DNA from 3 places in the Belnapia sp. genome. Region 1 is predicted to be linked to each of the others. Evidence: predicted binding sites of a transcription regulator. Region 1 holds the regulator's gene; each other region holds the start of a gene.
What was found. Region 1 encodes LexA, which represses DNA repair genes until DNA is damaged. Its sites were predicted from a motif close to TGTTCTANNTANGTTC; they were not measured.
Positions count from the first base shown of each region.

Region 2: AC5JJ1_RS00760 (ImuA family protein) is a predicted target of LexA. The motif match lies at 1,655-1,670, and genes of this name have one in related genera.
Region 3: AC5JJ1_RS26710 (putative DNA modification/repair radical SAM protein) is a predicted target of LexA. The motif match lies at 4,045-4,060, and genes of this name have one in related genera.

Region 1 covers NZ_JCACHU010000166.1:23-6,969, reverse strand. Annotated here, with positions in the region: gene AC5JJ1_RS25630 (amidohydrolase family protein) at 1-695, shown strand, start outside; gene AC5JJ1_RS25625 (hypothetical protein) at 907-1,041, shown strand; gene AC5JJ1_RS25620 (anthranilate synthase component II) at 1,038-1,625, shown strand; gene trpD (anthranilate phosphoribosyltransferase) at 1,622-2,632, shown strand; gene trpC (indole-3-glycerol phosphate synthase TrpC) at 2,629-3,462, shown strand; gene moaC (cyclic pyranopterin monophosphate synthase MoaC) at 3,462-3,944, shown strand; gene AC5JJ1_RS25600 (molybdopterin molybdotransferase MoeA) at 3,944-5,149, shown strand; gene lexA (transcriptional repressor LexA) at 5,249-5,977, shown strand; gene AC5JJ1_RS25590 (hypothetical protein) at 5,979-6,674, opposite strand.
Region 2 covers NZ_JCACHU010000007.1:2,598-9,544, reverse strand. Annotated here, with positions in the region: partial or broken gene AC5JJ1_RS00765 (hypothetical protein) at 1-1,227, opposite strand, end outside; gene AC5JJ1_RS00760 (ImuA family protein) at 1,693-2,466, shown strand; gene AC5JJ1_RS00755 (Y-family DNA polymerase) at 2,384-3,904, shown strand; gene AC5JJ1_RS00750 (hypothetical protein) at 3,930-4,160, shown strand; gene AC5JJ1_RS00745 (error-prone DNA polymerase) at 4,157-6,947, shown strand, end outside.
Region 3 covers NZ_JCACHU010000167.1:11,133-18,079, reverse strand. Annotated here, with positions in the region: gene AC5JJ1_RS26735 (Fe2+-dependent dioxygenase) at 1-579, shown strand, start outside; gene AC5JJ1_RS26730 (NAD(P)/FAD-dependent oxidoreductase) at 664-1,698, opposite strand; gene AC5JJ1_RS26725 (methyltransferase domain-containing protein) at 1,691-2,371, opposite strand; gene AC5JJ1_RS26720 (type III polyketide synthase) at 2,371-3,426, opposite strand; gene AC5JJ1_RS26715 (hypothetical protein) at 3,566-3,970, opposite strand; gene AC5JJ1_RS26710 (putative DNA modification/repair radical SAM protein) at 4,073-5,326, shown strand; gene AC5JJ1_RS26705 (UdgX family uracil-DNA binding protein) at 5,323-6,759, shown strand; gene AC5JJ1_RS26700 (hypothetical protein) at 6,824-6,947, shown strand, end outside.

The DNA of each region.
Region 1 (6,947 bases):
TGGCCGCCACGATCGGCATCGAGCGCACCGTCATCGTCCAGCCGAGCGTCTACGGCACGGACAATGCCGTGACGCTTGATGCGGTGGACGCCCTCGGCCGCGACCGCACCCGCGCCGTCGTCGTCATCGACGAGGGCTTCGACTTCCCTGCGCTCCGCGCCATGGCGGCCCGCGGCGCCTGCGGCATGCGCATCAATGCGGTGAGCGGCAGCAACGCCCTGCTGGTCCGGCTCGAAGCGCTCGGCGCCCGCCTCGCCGAGCTTGGCTGGCACCTGCAGGTCTATGCCCACCCTGCCGAGCTGCTGGCGCTGGAGCCGGTGCTCGCCCGCCTGCCCTGCCCGCTGGTCCTCGACCATATGGGCGGCGTGAAGGCCGACCGGCAGGGCGTTGAGAACCCTGCCTTCCAGGCCCTGCTCCGCCTGCTGCGGGGCGGCGCCTGGGCCAAGCTCTGCGGCTACCGCTCCTCCATCGCCGGCGCGCCCTATGCGGATGTCGCCGCCATGGCCCGCGCCATGCTCGCGGCCGCGCCCGGGCGCTGCGTCTGGGGCACCGACTGGCCCCACCCTTCGCTCGCCTCGCCGGAGGAGGTGCCGGATGACGGCGTGCTGATGGACGCGCTCGGCGACTGGGCGCCGGAGGCGGCGCAGCGCCAGGCCATCCTCGTCGACAACCCGGCGCGGCTCTACGGCTTCTGATCGCGCTTGCACCGCGCGCCGCAGCATGGCACGACTTCGGCCATGGTGCAGCGCGCGATCCCCGCCACGCGATTTTGGTACCGCTGGTACGAACCGGCGGCCTAAGGATCAGCGCACCCTCGCAGACCTCAGAAGCCGCCACCCGCTGGCGGCTTTTGCGTCTCTGCACCTTCGCCAGCGGTGCCGGCCCCCACCCCGAAGGAGGCCCGACATGCAACGCAGCGATTTCGACTTCGACGTCATCAGCGGCCCGGCCCTGCCGCCGGTGCGCCCGCCCGCGCCCCCGGCCCCGCCGCCGCCCGCGCTTGACCCCGCCGCGAGCCGGCCCGAAAGTCCTAAGCCATGATCCTGCTGATCGACAACTACGACAGCTTCACCTTCAATCTCTATCACTTCCTTGGCGACCTTGGGATGGAGATCGAGGTACGGCGCAATGATGCGCTGACCAGCCAGGAAGCGCTGGCCATGCAGCCGGAGGCGATCCTGCTCTCCCCCGGCCCCTGCACGCCGAACGAGGCCGGCATCTGCCTGCCGCTGATCGGCGCCGCCGCCTCGGCCGGCATTCCGCTGATGGGCGTGTGCCTCGGCCACCAGGCGATCGGGCAGGCCTTCGGCGGCACCGTCATCCGCGCGCCCGATCCGGTCCATGGCAAGGTCTGGGACGTGCATCACCGCGGCTCCGACCTCTTCGCCGGCCTACCGAGCCCGGTCCGCGCGACGCGCTACCACTCCCTCGTCGTCCGCCGCGACGACCTGCCGCCCGAGCTCGAGGTCACCGCCTGGACCGAGGACGGCCTCGTCATGGGCCTCGCCCATCGCAGCCTGCCCATCTGGGGCGTGCAGTTCCACCCGGAGAGCATCGCCTCGCAGCACGGCCACGACCTGCTGCGGAACTTCCTGCTGCTCGCCAAGGCGCGGGTGCCGGCGTGAACACGCTGAAGCCGGTCCTCGCCCGCCTCGCCGCCGGCGAGCGCCTGGCGGAGAGCGAGGCGGAGGCCGCCTTCGGCATCATCATGGCGGGCGAGGCGACGCCGGCCCAGATCGCCGCCCTGCTCATGGCCATGCGCGTCCGCGGCGAGACGGTTGCCGAGATGACCGGCGCCGTCCGCGCCATGCGCGCCCGCATGACGGCGATCGACGCGCCGCACGGCGCCATCGACATCGTCGGCACCGGCGGGGACGCCTCTGGCAGCCTCAACATCTCGACGGCGACGGCGCTGGTCGTCGCCGGCTGCGGCGTGCCGGTGGCGAAGCACGGCAACCGCGCCCTCTCCTCCCGCTCCGGCGCCGCCGATGCGCTGGCTGCCCTCGGCATCGATCTCGACGTGCCGCTCGACCGGCTGGAGGCGGTGCTGCGGACGGCTGGCATGGTCTTCCTGATGGCGCCGCGCCACCACGCCGCGCTCCGCCACGCCGCCGGGCCCCGCGTCGAGCTCGGCACCCGCACCATCTTCAACCTGCTCGGCCCGCTGGCGAACCCGGCCCGGGTCCGCCGCCAGCTCACCGGCGCCTATGACGCCGCCTGGCTGCGCCCCATGGCGGAGACCCTCGCCCGCCTCGGCACCGAGGCCGCCTGGCTCGTCCATGGCCAGGGCCTCGACGAGATCGCCCTATCCGGCGAGACGCAGGTCGTCGCGCTCCAGGGCGGCGCGATCCGCGAATTCACCATCGCCCCGGAGGATGCCGGGCTCCGCCGCGCCCCGCCCGAGGCCATCCGCGGCGGCGAGCCGGCCGAGAACGCCATCGCCCTCACCGCGTTGCTGGAGGGCGCCCCGGGCCCCTACCGCGACATCGTGCTGCTGAATGCTGCCGCGGCCCTGGTCGTTGCGGGTCGCGATACCGATCTTGCATCCGGCGCGGCGCGGGCCGCGGCGGCCATCGACAGCGGGGCCGCTTCTGCCGTACTGGCCCGCCTGAAGGACGCCACTGCAGCATGAACGCCCCCCATATCATCATCCCCGAGCCCCAGGCCGTGTCGGGCACGCTTTCCCGCATCCTCGCCGACAAGTACGAGGAGGTCCGGGCCCGGTCCGCCGCCACCATGCTCAACGAGATGGAGCGCCAGGCCCGCGCCGCCGCGCCGCCCCGTAATTTCGTCACCTCCCTTTGCGAGGCCGTGGCCGAGGGCCGGGTCGGCCTCATCGCCGAGATCAAGCGCGCTTCCCCCTCGGGCGGGCTGATCCGCGACCCCTTCGAGCCGGCGCGCCTCGCCGAGGACTATGCCCGCGCCGGCGCGAGCTGCCTTTCGGTCCTGACCGACGCCCCCTATTTCCAGGGGCATGCCGACCACCTGAAGGCCGCCCGCGCCGCCTGCGCCCTGCCGGTGCTGCGCAAGGACTTCATGGTCCATCCCTGGCAGGTCTTCGAGGCCCGGGCGATGGGCGCCGACTGCATCCTGCTGATCATGGCCGCCCTCTCCGACCAGCAGGCCGAGGAGCTGGAGGACATCGCCCGCAGCCTCGACATGGGCGTCCTGGCCGAGGTGCACGACCATGCCGAGCTCGACCGGGCACTGGGCCTGCAGACCCGGCTGATCGGCATCAACAACCGCAACCTCAAGACATTGCAGACCGACCTTGCGACCTCGGACGAGTTGGCGCCGCTGGTCCCGGCCGACCGCCTGCCGATTGCCGAGAGCGGAATCCGAAGCCCCGCCGATGTCCGCCGCATGGCCGAGGCCGGGGCCCGCTGCATCCTGGTCGGCGAGAGCCTGCTGCGCCAGCCGGACCTCACCGCCGCCGCCGCCGCCCTCGTCCAGGCCCTTTGATGGTCGAGGCGCCGCCTCTCACCCATTTCGACGCGGAAGGCCGCGCCGCCATGGTCGATGTGGGCGGCAAGGCGGAGACGCAGCGCCAGGCCATCGCCCGCGGCCGCGTGGTGATGGACCCGGCCACCCTCGCCCGCATCGTCGAGGGCCAGATGGCCAAGGGCGACGTCCTCGCCGTCGCCCGCCTGGCCGGAATCATGGCGGCGAAGCGCACCGCCGACCTCATCCCCCTCTGCCACCCGCTGATGCTGACCAAGGTGGCCGTCGACCTCACCCCCGCCGCGCCCGATGCGGTGGAGATCGAGGCCACCGTCGCGCTGACCGGCCGCACCGGCGTGGAGATGGAGGCGCTGACCGCCGTTACCGTCGCGGCGCTGACCGTCTACGACATGTGCAAGGCGATCGACCGCGGCATGCGCATCGAGGCCGTGCGCCTGTCCCATAAATCCGGCGGCAAGTCCGGCATTTACGAGGCGGAGTGATGATCTCGGTCGAGGAAGCCCGGGCCCGTATCCTGGACGCCCTCGCCGCCACCCCGGCCGAGACCGTGCCGTTGCCGGCCGGCTGGGGCCGCGTCCTTGCCCGTCCCGTCCTCGCCCGCCTGACCCAGCCGCCGGCCGATGTCTCGGCGATGGACGGCTATGCGGTCCGCGCCGCCGAGGCCACCGAGGGTGCCCGCCTTGCCGTCATCGGCACGGCGCCGGCCGGCCATCCCTTCGCGGGCGAGGTCGGCGCGGGCCAGGCCGTCCGCATCTTCACCGGCGGCGTCGTCCCGCCCGGGGCCGATGCCATCCTCCTGCAGGAGGACGCCGTGGTCGCGGAGGGTGCCGTGCAGGTGCAGGAGGCTGTCCGCCCCAGGCGCTGGATCCGTCGGCGCGGCCTCGATTTCGCCGAGGGCGAGGAGGTGCTGCCTGCCGGCCGCCGCCTCACTGCCCGCGACATCGGCCTCGCCGCCGCCGCCAACACGCCCTGGCTCGCGGTTCATCGTGCGCCCCGCATCGGCATCCTGGCGACGGGCGACGAGATCGCCCTGCCCGGCGACCCGATCCCCGCCGGCGGCATCGTCAGCAGCAACGCCCATGCGCTCGCCGCGCTGGTCCGCGCCGGCGGCGGCGAGCCGCTGGTCCTGCCCATCGCCCCCGATGACAGCCAGGCCATCGCCGAGGCGGCACGCGCCGCCCGTGCCTGCGACCTGCTGGTGACGACCGGCGGCGCCAGCGTCGGCGATCACGACCTGGTGCAGAGCGCGCTCGGGCCGGAGGGCTTCACCCTCGACTTCTGGAAGATCGCCATGCGGCCCGGCAAGCCGCTGATCTGGGGCCGGCTCGGCCCAACGCCGGTGCTCGGCCTGCCTGGCAACCCGGTCTCGGCCCTGGTCTGCAGCGTGCTCTTCCTGATCCCTGCCCTCGACCGGCTCTCCGGCCTGCCTGGCGCCGCGCCGCGGACCATCCGCGCCCTGGCCGGCGCCGACCTTCCGGCGAATGACCGCCGCTTCGACCACCTCCGCGCCACCCTGCGACCTGGCCCCGAGGGCACCCCGCTCGCGACGCCCTTCGCGGTGCAGGACAGTTCCATGATGAAGACCCTGGCCCGCGCCGACGCCCTGATCCTCCGCGCCCCGGGCGCCCCGGCCGTGCCGGCCGGAGCGCCGGTCGAGGTCATCCCACTTGGTGCTCTCGGTCTTTGATTCGATACAGTTGACCGGATGATGGAACTTCCGTAGAACATCCGTGCGATTCGTGGTTTGTTCGCCAGCCACACGCAGGGCCAGCCCACGGAGGAGACGATGCTTACCCGCAAGCAGCATGAGCTGCTGATCTTCATCGACAAGCATTTGCGCGCGACCGGCTTCTCCCCGTCCTTCGAGGAGATGAAGGAGGCCCTGAAGCTCAAGTCGAAGTCCGGCATCCACCGCCTCATCACGGCACTCGAGGAGCGTGGCTTCCTGAAGCGGCGTGCCCACCGCGCCCGGGCGCTCGAGGTCATCCGCCTGCCGGAGAACATCGCCCCGCGGCGCGCGGCGGAGCCTGCGGCGGCCCCTGCCCCGGCGGCCCCGGCCTTCTCGCCCAATGTCATCCATGGCCGCTTCGCGCCGAACCTCCCCGGCGTCCAACGCGCAGCGAACGAGGCGGCGGCCGTCCAGCTCCCCCTGTATGGCCGCATCGCTGCCGGCCTGCCGATCGAGGCGCTGCGCGACAGCGGGAGCAGCGTCGAGGTCCCCGCCGCCCTCCTGACGAATGGCGAGCACTACGCGCTCGAGGTCGCTGGCGACTCCATGGTCGAGGCCGGCATCCTCGATGGCGACACCGTCATCATCCGCCGCGGCGACATCGCCGATAACGGCGCCATCGTCGTCGCCCTGGTCGATGAGAACGAGGTGACGCTGAAGCGCCTGCGCCGCAAGGGCAACTCCATCGCCCTCGAGCCGGCCAACCCGCGCTACGAGACCCGCATCTTCGGCCCGGACCGGGTGAAGGTTCAGGGCCGGCTGATCGGGCTGCTGCGCCGCTACTAGGCTATTCGGCCGCCGCCGCGGGCGCCGCCGAGGCGAGGCCCCGCGGCGCCGGCACCGGCGGCACCCAGGGCCGGTCGCCTCGCCAGGCCCGGTCGCTGATCACCCGGGCTCCGGTGCGGAGCAGCCAGATGGCATGCGGCCCGTCGCGCCAGAGGGCGAGGCGGTCCACCACCTGCGCGAGGCAGGCGCCGCGCAGCGGCACTGCCTCAGGCCCGGCCGGATCCGGCCGTAGCGCACAGGCCCCGGCCCGGCATCGGAGCGCGCCGTCTGCCGCCTCGCCCTCGCGCGGCAGGGCCTCGGTGCGGCCAGCCCCATGCATCCGCTGCCAATCCTCACGGACGAAGGCGGAGGCGCCGGACTGGCTCTGGAGGAACAGCGCCTCCCCCGCCCGCAGCGCGATGAGGCGGCCGTCGCCCGAGACCAGCAGATCCGGCGGCCGGTCCAACGCCCCGCTGAGCATCCCCATCGCCAGCAGGGATAGCCCCGCCAGCCGGCGGGGCATCCGCGTCGCCTGCCAGCTCGCCAGGGCGAAGCCGATCGCGACGGCGGCCGCGAGCCCGAGCAGCAGCCCGCCCACGGGCCGTCGCGCCCGAACCCAGAGCGCCAGGAGCGAGAGGGGGGGTGCGAGCCACCTCGCTGCCGGAGGGGGTTCCGACGGACAGGCGAAATAGACCAGCACGCCCGCACCGAGGGCCACGGTTAACCATAGGGCAAGCCGGGGGCGCTCGTCCGCAAGGAGGCTTTTCCACGCGGACATCGGCGCGAACCTGCCGGGCCATTGGAGGGCTGGCCGAGCAAAAGCGGATGGCATTTGTGCGAGGGATAGCACCCTCTCGCACCGCATATGCAACTATTACGCGAGCTTCTGAAGGTTGTGATACTTGAAGTTGTATCTCAACTTGTCAGATAGCGTAGACATACCGAAATGTTCGGTAATTTAAAGCGCAGTTCGACTTGGGTGTGGGGTGGC
Region 2 (6,947 bases), on a different contig from region 1:
GTGCCACCGCGCGGCGGTGGCCTTTAGCCGCAGCTTGGCGTCTCGCCGCTGGCGAGCGGCGGCCTCTCGTGCGAAGGCGAGGGCTTCGCGTGCGGCGGACAGGGCCCGACGGGCAACCTCCAGGCGGGCCGGTTCGGCTAGGGCCGCGATCTGCTTCACCGCGCTCATGCTCGGCAGGGACTTCAGCAGGTTCTCACCGAGCAGGGCTGCAACCTCTCCCAAGAGCCTTTGTACCCTTGAGAGCCCGTCCGCGCGGGTCAGGTCGATGGACGGGTCGACCTCGACTCCCTGGAACAGCTGCGACTTCCTGCCGGTGAGCCCCGCTTTCGCCGCCACCAATGCGCGCGACAGGTCGCCCGGCTGGAGCCCGTTCGGGGGCGTCGGGGACGGAGGCAGGGCGTCACGCGCTGTCGTGTCGTCAAGCACCTCCTTCAGGGTTGCTTCCGCCTTGCCCGCTGCGGCCCTGATGTCCGCAGTCTTCGGGTAACCCGCGAAGTTCTTACTGCCGTGGCATAGATCGGATGCGTGCTCCCCAAGTGCCTGCAGGGGCTCCAGCCCGATGAGCTCAACCAGCACCTCGACAAGGCGCCGCTCCTCCGTGACTCGGACGTGCGCCACCCGGTTCGGGATGAGGACCGCCAGCTCCGCGTGTAGGGGGCTGACGCCGGGTGGCAAGAATGGCTGGGCCGGTGAGATGCCCCCGCGGGTCACGGTCCGTTCGGTCGTGTGTTCCAGACCTGCTTCGTCCTTAAACACGAGGCGGATCATGGCCTCTGGAACGGCAGACTGCAGGGTCTCCAAGTCCCTCGGGTAGGTTACAACGGGCGGCCATCCGTCCGCCGGGCCACCGCCGCTTGCCGTGCGGACCGGATGAGGCGAACACGCGGCGGCAGACGGGCCGTGCGCGCCGATGCGCTGGCCCGTGAGGGCGACGGTCAGCAGGCTAGCGAGCGAGGTCTTGCCCTGGCCGTTAAGGCCGTCCAGGCATAGGCTCCTGCCACCGAACTCCAGGGTGAACGACCCCGCGCCGTATGCCGTGACGCCGCCGAAGCCAGTCGCCTCGACGCGATCGAGCAGCCAGCGACTCATCGGCGTCCCGCCGTGCTCCGCTGCGTCCCCTCGACCCTCGTCCTCATCCGGCGCGTCGGGCACCGCGAAGGCGACCTTCAGCTGGGCGATGTAAGCATCGGAGAAAGGTCCACGACCGCGTTTGGGCGATGCGAGCAAGAAGCGTAGCATGCGGCGCTGCGCCGGACTGGCTAGCCGCATGCCGCGGACAGCTCCCGCTGCCAGCAGCGTTGCGACAATCTCGCCTTGAGTTCTCGGCATGCGCGGCTCGTCTCCGCGCACATGATGTGTGGGCCTTCATCTTCCCGCTACAGGATACTCCGCAGCAGAGGCGTCCAAGACTTCACTGTGGCCAAGTTGCATCGGCATGAGCGGCAGGACGCAGCGTTAAGGGTGTCCGCTTCGAAGGGAGAGCAAGCTTAGCTGGCCCCCTAGCCCGCAGATGGATCACAGCGCCGATCAAGCGAAGTGTGAGCAACATAACGTGCTCCGAAAAGCGTCCTGGCCTCGCCACACCGAAACGATCCCCGTTATCCACAGCCCTCCGCAGGTCGCCAGCCTAAATCGGAACTTCCGGCGACTCGTTCGTTCACTTTATGTTCCAGGCGACGGAGGTGAGTGGACATGGCCGGGAGCGGTCGGGCGGCATTGCTGGAAGACCTCAGGGAGCAGGTGGCGCGCATCGAGCGCCGCCCGCTGGCCCCGGGCCGTGCGGCTGTCATTCCCTTCGGTCTCCCGACCCTCGACGACGCCCTGCCTGACGGCGGCATCGCCCGGGGCGCCCTGCACGAGGTCGCCGGGTCTGGCCCCGACACCGAGCACGGCGCCGCCGCGGCCCTGCTCGCCGCCAGCGTCCTGGCCCGTGCGGCAGGGCCGGTGCTCTGGGTCTCTCCATACTTCGACCTCTTCGCCCCGGCCTTGGCCGAGGTCGGCCTCACCTCGCAGCGTGTCCTGCACGTGGAGGCGGGCCGGGACGTGCTGGCCGCCATGGAGGAGGGGCTGCGCCACCCCGGTCTCGCAGGCGTCGTCGGCGAGGTGCCCAGCCGCCTCAGCCTGACCGCTTCGCGCCGCCTGCAGCTCGCCGCGGAGGGTACGGGCGCCATCGCCTTCGCACTCCGCCGTAGCCCCCGGCACGATGACCCCGCCCTGGCCGAGCCCAGCGCAGCCGTGACGCGCTGGCGCGTCGCCTCCCTGCCGTCCGCCCCGCCGCTGCCTTGGTCGCCCGAGACACCCGGCCTCGGCCGGGCACGCTGGCAGCTCGACCTGCTGCGGGCTCGCGGCGGTGAACCCCGTTCCTGGATTGTGGAGTGTCCCGATGCGCAGGGTCGTCTCGCTCTGGCTGCCGACCTGGCCGACCGACCGGCTGCAGAGGAGCCGAGGCACCGTGTCGCCGGTTGAGGCGCCGCTGGTGACGCGCGCCCACGATGGCCGCCGCCTCGCGGTCGCGTCGGCGAACCGGGCGGCGCAGGTGCTGGGGCTCCGCCCGGGCATGCCGCTCGCCCATGCCCAGGCCATGGTGCCTGGGCTCGAGGTCGTCGCGGCGGATCCCGAGGGCGACGCCGACGCGCTTACCGACCTGGCAGCTTGGTGCCTGCGCTACTCCCCTCTGACCGCGCCCGACCCGCCGGACGGGCTCTGGATCGACGCCACCGGCTGCGCGCACCTGCATGGCGGCGAGGAGGCAATGCTCGAAGACCTCGTCGGACGCCTCGGCCGGTCCGGCATCGTCGCCCGAGCCGCCATCGCAGACACGCCCGGCGCGGCCTGGGCGATGGCACGCCACGTCAGCGCGACCATCAGCGTCGTTCTACCCGCCGGGCAAGTCGACGCCGTCGCCCTGCTGCCTGTGGCGGCGCTGCGCCTGCCCGGCGAGACAGTCGCGGGCCTGCGGCGGCTCGGGCTCGACCTTGTCGGCCAGCTGGTCTCGACGCCACGCGGCCCCTTGGCGCGGCGGTTCGGGGCTGAGACGCTGCGGCGTCTCGACCAGGCGCTCGGCCGCACCCCAGAGCCGATCACGCCGGTGGTGCCGCCTGAGGCGGTGCAGCACAGCCTGGCCTTTCCCGAGCCGCTGCTGACCGCCGAAGCGCTGCGGTTCGCCATCGACCGACTGGCGGAGACCGTTTGCACAGGGCTGGAGCGAGCTGGCCTCGGCGCGCGTCGCCTCGACTTGTTGTTTGAGCGGGTGGACGACGCAACCAAGGTCCTGCGAGCCGGAATGGCACGACCAACGCGCGACCCTCGCCATCTTGCGCGTCTCCTCGGCGAGCGGCTCGAGGAGGTGGATCCCGGCTTCGGGGTCGCCGCCATGCGCCTCGTCGTCGCCTTGGCCGAGCCACTTGCACCCACCCAGGCCACGACGTCGCTCAGCGGCGATGGCGCCGCCGAGGTGGACATCGCTTCCTTGGTCGACCGCCTCACTGCCCGTTTCGGCGCGGGGCGGGTGTTCCGTGCTGTGCCCGTCGAGAGCGACGTGCCCGAGCGCTCGGTCTGGCGCGCGCGCCCTCTCGCCGACGTCGGTCGTGCCGCCTGGCCGCCCGGCCTGCGGCGACCGGTTCGACTGATCGCGCCGCCTCAGCCGGTGCAGGTGCTGTCGGTGCTGCCCGACCAACCCCCAGCCGCATTCACCTGGCGCCGGGTGCGCCACCGCGTCCGGCGCGCCGACGGGCCTGAGCGCATTGCGGGCGAGTGGTGGCGCCGCGACGGCGAGCGCCGCGCGGTGCGCGACTACTGGGCCGTCGAGAACGAGGATGGTCGGCGCTTCTGGCTTTACCGCCGCGGCGACGGCGCCGACCCCGCGACGGGCGACCTCGCTTGGTTCCTGCACGGCATCTTCTGACCTCGACAGCAAGGAAACAGCTCCGGTGCCCAATGCCCCTTCGCCCCTGCGTCCCGCGACCTCCGAGGAAATCGCCGAGAGCCTGTCCTTCGCGCTCAGGTATGACGGAAGGAAACGTGTCCATCACGCCGACGAGGCGATGGCGCGCATCACCGCCGAACGGCTGGTGCGCCATCTCGAGCGCAGCGGCTTCGTGCTGATGAAGCTCCCGGCGGTTCCGGCACCCTCGACCAGCCCGCACCATCAGAAGCCGTGACGGCGGCCTACGCCGAGCTCCAGGTCACAACGAACTACTCCTTCCTGCGCGGCGCCAGCCACCCAGAGGAGTTGTTTGACCGGGCCGCCGCGCTTGGCCTGCCCGCGCTCGGCGTCACCGACCGGAATTCACTCGCGGGGATCGTGTCCGCGCACCGGCACTCCAAGGATTCAGGCGTGCGGCTGGTAGTCGGCTGCCGCCTCGACCTCGCGGACGGCGCCGCCGTCCTGGTCTATCCAACGGACCGCTCCGCCTACGCCCGGCTCTGTCGACTGCTGACCATCGGCAAGGGCCGCGCTGGCCACCGTGGTTGGGAGCTGTTTTGGGACGACCTCGCGGCTCATGCCGAGGGGCTGCTCGCTATCCTTGTGCCGGATCAGCCAGACGAGGAGCTTGCCGCACGCCTCCCCCGCCTTCGTGCCGACTTCGGCAGCCGCGCCCACCTCGCGCTGACGCTACGTCGCCGTTCCGGCGACGACGTGCGCCTGCGCGCGCTCGATGACATGGCGCGCGTCGCGCGCGTGGCGGCGGTCGCCACCGGCGACGTGCTATACCACGCGCCGGAGCGTCGCACCCTGCAGGACGTGGTCACCTGCATCCGCGAGGGTTGCACCATCGACGGCGCTGGGTTTCGGCGCGAGCGCTCCGCTGACCGCCACCTGAAGGCGTCGGAGGAGATGGTGCGCCTCTTCCGCCACCACCCGGAGGCGGTCGCGCGGACCCTCGACGTCGTGGCGCGGTGCCGCTTTTCCTTGGACGAACTCCGCTACCAGTACCCGGACGAGGTCGAGGATCCGTCGCTCACCCCGCAGCAGGCGCTGGAGCGGCTGGTCTGGGACGCAGCGCCGTCCCGCTATCCGGAAGGCATGCCCGACGACGTGGCGGCCCAGCTCCAGCACGAGCTGCGGCTCATCGAAGACCTGGGATACGCGCCCTACTTCCTGACCGTCCGCACCATCGTCGCCTATGCCCGCAGCAAGGATATCCTCTGCCAGGGCCGCGGTTCGGCCGCCAACTCGGCCGTCTGCTACGTGCTCGGCGTCACCTCCATCGACCCGGTGCGCTCCGGCCTGCTCTTCGAGCGCTTCGTCTCGGCTGAGCGGCGCGAGCCTCCGGACATCGACGTGGACTTCGAGGCCGAGCGGCGGGAGGAGGTGATCCAGTGGGTCTACGCCCGCTACGGTCGCGACCGCGCCGCGCTCTGCGCCACCGTGATGCGCTTCCGCGCCCGCGGGGCGGTGCGGGACGTGGGCAAGGTCATGGGCCTGCCCGAAGACGTCACCGGCGCGCTGGCCGCGCAGGTATGGGGCTGGTCCGAGGAGGGCGTGACCGAGGAGCACGCCACGGAGCTGAATCTCGACCCCACCGACCGGCGCCTGCGGCTGACCCTGGAGCTTGCGCGCGAGATCATCGGCTTCCCCCGCCAGCTCGGGACGCACCCGGGCGGCTTCGTGCTGACCCGCGACCGGCTCGACGAACTCGTCCCGGTCGCGCCTGCGGCGATGGCCGGGCGGCAGGTGGTCGAATGGGACAAGGACGACATCGACGCGCTGGGCTTCATGAAGGTGGACGTGCTCGGGCTCGGTATGTTGGGCTGCCTCCGGCGCGCCTTCGAGCTGATGGATGACCACAAGGGTCAGCAAGTCGACATGGCCTCGGTGCCGCCTGAGGATCCGGCGACCTACGCTATGATCCGGCGCGCCGACACCCTCGGCACCTTCCAGATCGAAAGCCGGGCGCAGATGGCCATGCTGCCGCGGCTGAAGCCGAGAACCTTCTACGACCTCGTCATCCAGGTCGCCATCGTCCGCCCGGGGCCAATCCAGGGCGACATGGTCCATCCCTACCTGCGGCGCCGGGAGGGAAAGGAGGACGTCTCCTACCCGAAGCTCGAATTGGAGAAGGTGCTCGGCAAGACGCTCGGCGTGCCGCTGTTCCAGGAACAGGCCATGCAGGTCGCCATCCATTGCGCCGGGTTCAGTCCGGGCGAGGCCGACCAGTTGCGACGCGCCATGGCGACCTTCAAGTTCACGGGTGGCGTCTCAGTGTTCCGGGACAAACTGATTGCGGGCATGGTGGAGCGCGGCTACGCGAGGGACTTCGCGGAGCGCACCTTCGCGCAGCTCGAGGGCTTCGGCAGCTACGGCTTCCCGGAGAGCCACGCCGCCTCTTTCGCCCTCATCGCTTACGCCAGCGCATGGGTGAAGTGCCACCAGCCCGATGTCTTCTGCGCGGCGCTGCTGAACAGCCAGCCGATGGGCTTCTACGCGCCCGCCCAGGTGGTGCGCGACGCCCGCGAGCATGGGGTCGAGGTGCGGCCGGTCTGTGCCAACGCCTCGCGCTGGGACTGCACCCTGGAGCCGACGGGCGGCCGGTGGCTGGCCGTCCGGCTCGGCCTGCGCATGATTCAAGGCTTGGCGAACGCCGACGCCGCCCGGCTTGTCGCGCACCGGGGAGGGGCGCCCTACGCGTCCGTCGAGGAGGTCTGGCGCCAAGCTGGCCTGCCCAGGGCGGCGCTCGAGCGGCTGGCCGAGGCCGACGCCTTCCGCACGCTGGGGCTCGACCGGCGGCAGGCGCTCTGGGCAGTGCGCGGCCTCGCCGACACGGCGCTGCCGCTGTTTGCCGCGGCTGAGCGCGGCGGCGCGCTGGAGCCGGAGGCCGTCGAGCCGCCCGTCGCGCTCGTGCCGATGGCGGATGGACGTGAGGTCGTGGAGGATTACCGCAGCACTGGCCTAAGCCTGCGGTGCCATCCTGTCGCCTTCCTGCGGGGTGAACTTCGCGCCCGCG
Region 3 (6,947 bases), on a different contig from region 1:
CTCGCCCGCGCCGCCTGGCGGGACGGGCGGGAGACGGCCGGGGCGCGGGCGGCGGCGGTGAAGGCCAACCTCCAGGCCGACCCGGCCGATGCCGCGGCGCGGGCCGCGGCGGCGGAGGTCGAGGCGGCGCTGCTCGCCCATCCCGTCTTCACGGCGGCCGCCCTGCCGCTGCGCCTCACCCGCCCGGCCTTCAGCCGTACCCTGCCCGGCGGCGGCTATGGCCGGCATGTCGACAATGCGCTGATGGGGGAGGTCAGGACAGACCTCGCTTGGACGCTCTTCCTCGCCGAGGGGGTGACGGGCGGCGCGCTCATCCTCGAGGAGGCGGGCGGCGAACGGGAGGTCGCGCCGGAGGCCGGGCTGCTTGTCCTCTACCCGGCGACCAGCCTCCACCGCGTCGCCCCGGTTGAGGCGGGGGAGCGGCTGGCGGCCTTCGGCTGGGTGCAGAGCCGGGTGCGGGATGCGGCGCGGCGGGCGCTGCTCTTCGACCTGCACCTGGCGCAGATGGGGGCGGAGGATGCGGCGCTGCGGGTCCAGCTCGCCCGCGCCAACCTGCTGCGGATGTGGGCGGAGGGCTGACGCATGATCCGCGATCATGCTTCGGCCTGCTGCTTCGTCGCATGACTCGTGACTCCGGCCGTTCCGGCCCTCGGCGATCATGGTCTAGGCTGCGACCCGCGTCCGCGCCGCCACCAGCCGTGACACCGGGCCGACCGCGCCGACCGCGGCAAAGGCCGCTGGCGAGGCCCGCAGCACCCAGGCGGCGAGCCCGGCCCAGCGCATCGGCCCGCCGCTGCGGCAGCGCCAGGCGGCATGGAAGCCGGCCGCATCCTGCCCCGCGAGGATCGCCTCCGCCGCGGCCAGGCCGGAATGCAGGGCGAGCGCCACGCCCTCCCCGGTGAAGCTCGGGATCACCGCCGCCTGGTCGCCGACGCGGTAGAGGCCGGGCGGCCCGGAGGCGGGCTGGCGGAAGCCGTAGGGCACGCCGGCCACGGCCAGCGGCCGGTCCCAGAGCGGCCGCGCATCCCGCAGCAGGCGCCCCGCCAGGGCGGAGCCGGAGCGCACCCTCGCCAGCAGATCGGCCGGCGGCCCATGCAGCGCAGCGCAGAGATTGGCCCCGCCCCCTGGCAGCGGCTGCAGCCCGGCATAGCCGCCGGCGAAGGGCAGCAGGGCGACGGCATCCCCCATCTCCACCCCGGCGAGGTGCAGCTTGAGGCCGAGGGCGGGCGGCGGCGCCCCCTCGCGCGGATGCCCGCGCAGCGCATGCTTGCCGGTGGCGAGCACGACCCGCCGGGCGCGGATGGCGCCCAGGCTGGTGCGCAGCCGCCACCCCTCTGCCTCCGGCTCGGCGTTGAGCACGGTAACGCCGCGCCGCAGTGCCGCCCCCGCCGCCGCCTGCAAGGCCCCGTCCAGGACGCGCCGCGGCAGGGCCCAGGCGGGGAAGGGCAGCGCCACATCCGCCTCGCGCCCGCCATGGCCGATTTGCACCCGCCGCAGCGGCGCGCCGCCGAGCGCCGCCGGGTCGAGGCCGAGGCAGCGCAGCGCTGCCGCCGCGTCCCGGCCGAGGAATTCGCCGCAGACGCTCTCCCGCGGCTCGGCGCTGCGCTCCAGCAGCACCACCTCCCACCCCGCCCGGGCGAGGGCGATCGCCGCCGCGCAGCCGGCCGGCCCGGCGCCGATCACCGCCACCTCAACCACGGCTGCTGACGATCCACTTGAAGGGGAAGGCCCATTCGATCCGCGCCGGGACGCCCGCCTCCGCCACCAGCTGCTCCCAATCGGCGCGGGTGAAGCCGCGGGCGATGGAGACGGTGCTGTCATGCACCACCATCGGGTCCATCCGGAGCGCCCGCACCGCGCCCCAGACGAAGCCCCAGGGCAGCCAGTGCCGGTGCAGGTCGGAGATCAGCCAGCCCCGCCGCGCCCGCCCCGGCAGCCAGCGGAGAAAGCGCACCAGCTCCGCATCGCGCAGGTGATGGGTGAAGAGGCTGCACAGCACCACGTCGAAGCGCTCCGCCTCCGGCAGCTCGAAGAGGTCGGCGGTGATGAAGCGTGCCCGCACCCCGGCGGCCTCGGCATAGCGCGCGGCCCAGGGGCTGCGGTCGATCCCCGCCAGCTCCACCGCGACGCCCCGCCGCTCGCCCCAGCGCGCGATGGCGGCCAGCATGTCCCCGCCGCCGAAGCCTATGTCGAGCACGGAGAGCCGCCGCGCCCCCGTCTCCGCCACCAGCCGGTCGAGCCAGCGCAGCGTCGGGCGATAGGCGAGGCTCATCCGGTTGATGCGGGCAAGGTCGCGCAGCGCGGAGGCGAATTCGGCTTCCGTCGCGGCCGCATCGTCCATCCATTCCTCGGCGGCGCTGCGCTCGCGCATCAGGCGAGGCGGAAGCGCATGGTCTCGGCCGAGAGGCCGGGGCCGAAGGCGAGCGCGCAGCCCCGCAGGCCGCGGCCCGCCGCCATCATCCGCTGCAGCACGAACATGACGGTGGCGGAGGACATGTTGCCATGCTCGCGTAGCACCGCGCGGCTCACATCGAGCGCACGCCCCGGCAGGTTGAGGCCGTGCGTCACCGCATCCAGCACGCTGCGCCCGCCGGGATGCACCGCCCAGAGATCGAAGGCATCCGCCGCCTCGCCGTCGAGGATGGCGGCGGCCTCGTCCGGCAGGGCGCGGGCGAGGGTCAGCGGCACGAAGCCGGAGAGCGTCATGTCGAAGCCGCCATCGCCGATGCGCCAGGTGATCTGGTCCGCGGCCTCCGGGATCAGCGCGGCGTGGAAGCCCTCGATGCCGATGCCCCGCGGCTCCGCCGTCACCAGCGCCGCGCTCGCCCCGTCGGCGAAGAGGAGGAAGCAGAGCAGTTGCTCGATCTCGGGCGAAGGTTGGAGGTGCAGCGTGCAGAGCTCGAGGTTGAGCACCAGCACCCGCGCGCGCTCGTCGCTGCGGACGATGTGATGGGCGAGCTTCAGCGCGTTGATCGCCGCCTGGCAGCCCATGAAGCCGACGACGCTGCGCTCCACGCTGCCGGGGAGGCCGAAGCGGCGGATCAGCCAATGGTCGAGGCCGGGGGCGGCGAAGCCGGTGCAGGTGGCATAGACGAGATGGGTGATGCCCGGCCCTTCGCCCTCCAGCCCCATCGCCAGGCAGGCGGCCTCGGCGAGGGCCGGCGCCTCCCGCTCGTAGCGGGCCATGCGGGTGCCGGTGCTCGGGAAGGCCTCCAGCCGGTAGAAGCTGTCCACCGTGCCGCTGGCATCCGCCTCCGGCTCCAGCACCGAATGCCGTGTCTCGATCTGCGACCGCTCCGCCAGCCGGGCGAAGGCGGTGCGGATGCGCGGATCGGTGATCTGCCGGCCGGCGAAGCGGCGGAAGGTGTCATGCACCTCATGGCGGGGGACGGCGGTGCCGATGCGGTTGATATAGGCCTGGGTCACATCTGTCCTGCCCGCAGGGGTCGCGGCCCCCGGCCGCGAAGGCTGCGGATGAGCAGGCCACGGAAGCCAAGGACCGTGACCCGGGGCCGCAGGCGGCAGGCCTGCGGCCCCGGGTCTGGGACTGAGGTGGGGTGGAAGATTATTGCCGCACCGCCCCCGTCCGGGCGTCGACGGTCACTTCAATGGGGGTGCCCTCGCGCAGCCCGCGGAGGCGGATGGCATCGCCCTCGCGGCCGATCTCCGTCACCTCGCTGTAGCCGCGGGCGCGCAGCAGCTCCCGCGCCTGGCCCTCGGTGAGGGGGGGCTGCTCGCGCGGCAGGCCGGTGGCGGCGTCGATGCGAAGGTTCTCGACCGTCTCGCCGTAGCGCATGGCGCGGGCGATGCGGAAGGTGTCGCCCTCGCGCTCCACCCCCTCGATGTCGCTGAAGCCCCGCGCCCGCAGCACGGTGGCCAGCTGGTCCGGCGTCAGCACGGCGGCCTGCTGCGCCGCGGCCGGGCCGGCGAGGAGCAGGAGAAGCAGGGCGGGGCGAAGGAGCTGCATCATCGGCCGCCATAACCACGCGGGACCGGAAAGGTTCACTTTACGCCACCCCTTGGGCCTTGCTTTCCGCAACAAAAGAACATATAAGGAACTGGAGGGCGGTTCATGGAGTTGCGGCAGAAGCTCGAGATCCTCGCCGATGCGGCGAAATACGATGCCTCCTGCGCGTCATCCGGGACCGAGAAGCGGGACAGCCAGGGGGGCGGCCTCGGCAGCACGGAGGGCATGGGCATCTGCCATGCCTATGCGCCGGATGGGCGCTGCATCTCGCTGCTCAAGGTGCTGCTGACCAATGCCTGCATCTATGACTGCGCCTATTGCATCAACCGCGCCACCAGCAACGTCCCCCGCGCCCGCTTCACGGTGCGGGAGCTAGTCGACCTGACGCTCGACTTCTACCGGCGCAACTACATCGAGGGGTTGTTCCTCTCCTCCGGCATCATCCGCTCGCCCGACTACACGATGGAGCGGCTGGTCGACGTCGCGCGCATCCTGCGCGAGGAGCACGGCTTCCGCGGCTACATCCACCTGAAGACCATCCCCGACGCATCGCCCGAGCTGCTGGCCGAGGCGGGGCGGCATGCCGACCGGCTTTCCATCAATGTCGAGCTGCCGCAGGAGGGGGCGCTGAAGGCCCTCGCCCCGGAGAAGGATCTGGGCGAGATCCGCCGGGCGATGGGGCGGATGCGGCTGCGCATCGAGGAGGCGAAGGAGGCGCGCAGGGCGGAGCGGCGGGCGCCGGCGCCGCGCTTCGCCCCGGCCGGGCAGAGCACGCAGATGATCATCGGCGCCGACGCCTCGGACGACCGGGCGGTGCTCGGCACCACGGCCAACCTCTATGGCAGCTACGGACTCAAGCGGGTTTATTTCTCCGCCTATTCGCCCATCCCCGATGCCTCGCGCCTGCTGCCGCCGCAACCGCCGCCGTTGGTGCGCGAGCACCGGCTTTACCAGGCGGACTGGCTGCTGCGCTTCTACGGCTTCTCGCTCGACGAGATCATGGCGGGCGGCGAGGGCGGCATGCTCGACCTCGGCATCGACCCGAAGCTAGCCTGGGCGCTGCGGCACAGGGGCGATTTCCCCGTCGACGTGAACCGGGCACCGCGGGAGCGGCTGCTGCGCGTGCCGGGCCTCGGGGCGAAGACGGTGGACCGGCTGCTGGCGGCGCGGCGGCACCACGCCATCCGCAGCGACGACCTGGCGCGGCTGCGGCTGCCGCTGGCGAAGCTCCTGCCCTTCCTCGTCACCGCAGATCACCGGCCGAGGGTGACGGACCGGCTCGACCTTCGCGCCCTGGTCGCGCCGCGCACCGGCTTCGGCAGGCCAAGGGGACAGCCAATGCAGCTGGCCCTGCTGTGATTGGCATCGCCCTTCCCGGCCCGGCCGACTTCCAGGCCTGGCGGGATGCGGCGCGGCGGCTGTTGGCGGCCGAGGCGGCGCCGGAGCGCATCGCCTGGCACCTCGCCGGCGAGGCCGCTGGGCTGTTCGCGCATGAGCCGGTGCCGGAGCCGCGGCAGGCCGGCCTTACCGTGCCGCGGGCCTTTCCGGAGCTGGCGGAGGTCGTCATCCGCCACCGTGACCCGGAGCGCTTCGCCCTGCTCTACCGGCTGCTCTGGCGCATCACCCATGGCGAGCACGGGCTGCTGGAGGTGGCGACCGACCCGGAGGTGATCCGCGCCCAAGGCATGGCCAAGGCGGTGCGGCGGGATGCGCACAAGATGCATGCTTTCGTGCGCTTCCGCGAGGCGCCCGGGCCCCGCTATGTCGCCTGGTTCGAGCCGGACCACCATATCCTGGAGGCGGAGACGGGCTTCTTCATCCGCCGCTTCGCGGGCATGCGCTGGTCCATCCTGACGCCCGAGGCGAGCGCGCATTGGGATGGCGAGGCGCTGCGGATGGGCCCGGGCGGCCGGCGTGCCGACGCCCCGGCCGAGGATGCGACGGAGGATCTTTGGCGGGCCTATTTCGCCAGCATCTTCAACCCGGCCCGGCTGAAGCCCGCCGCTATGCGCGCTGAGATGCCGGTGAAGTACTGGCGCAACCTGCCCGAGGCGCAGGACATCCCCCGCCTCATGGCTGAGGCCCCACGGCGTGTCGCCGCCATGGTCGAGCGCGGCGCGACCCCGCCCGCGCCGCGGCGGCAACGGGTGCTGGCCGCGGACGTTGAGGCGCCCATGTCAGCCGATCTCTTCGCCACCCAGGACCCCACCACCGCGCTCGCCGCCCTCCGCGCCGAGGTGCTGGCCGATCGCGGCCCGCTCGCCGAGCACGCCACCCAGGCCGTCTTCGGCGAGGGGCCGATCGGCGCCGCGCTGCTCTTCGTCGGCGAGCAGCCGGGCGACGAGGAGGACATCGCCGGCCGCCCCTTCGTCGGCCCGGCCGGGCGGATGTTCAACCGCGCGCTGGAGGAGGCGGGCATCCCCCGCGCCGAGGCCTATGTCACCAACGCGGTGAAGCATTTCAAATTCAAGCCGACCGGGCGCCGCCGCCTGCACCAGTCGCCGGATGCAGGCGACATCGCGCATTACCGGCCCTTCCTGCGGCGGGAAATCGAGATCGTGGCGCCGCGGCTGGTGGTCTCGCTCGGCGCTACGGCGCTGCGGGCGCTGACCGGCAAGCCGCTCGCCATCACCAAGGTGCGCGGCGAGGTGGTGAAGAGCGAGGACGGGCTGCCGGTCTTCCCGACCGTCCATCCCTCCTACCTGCTCCGCCTGCCGGACCCGGAGAGCAAGGAGCGGGAATATGCCCGCTTCCTCGGGGACCTGAAGAGCGCCTGGCGCGAAGTCCAGTAACCCATGCGAACCCGGCGGGGTCCTCGCCTGTTCCATCCGTTCGGCATGCATCGAAGGAGAGAACATGGCGCAGGACCAGGACAGGCTGATGCCGGACGAGCCGGTGAAGCCGGCGGACGACAAGGCGAAGGCCCGGGTGCCGAGCTTCGCCGAAGGCGGGCCGACCGACTACGACCCCAACGCCACCA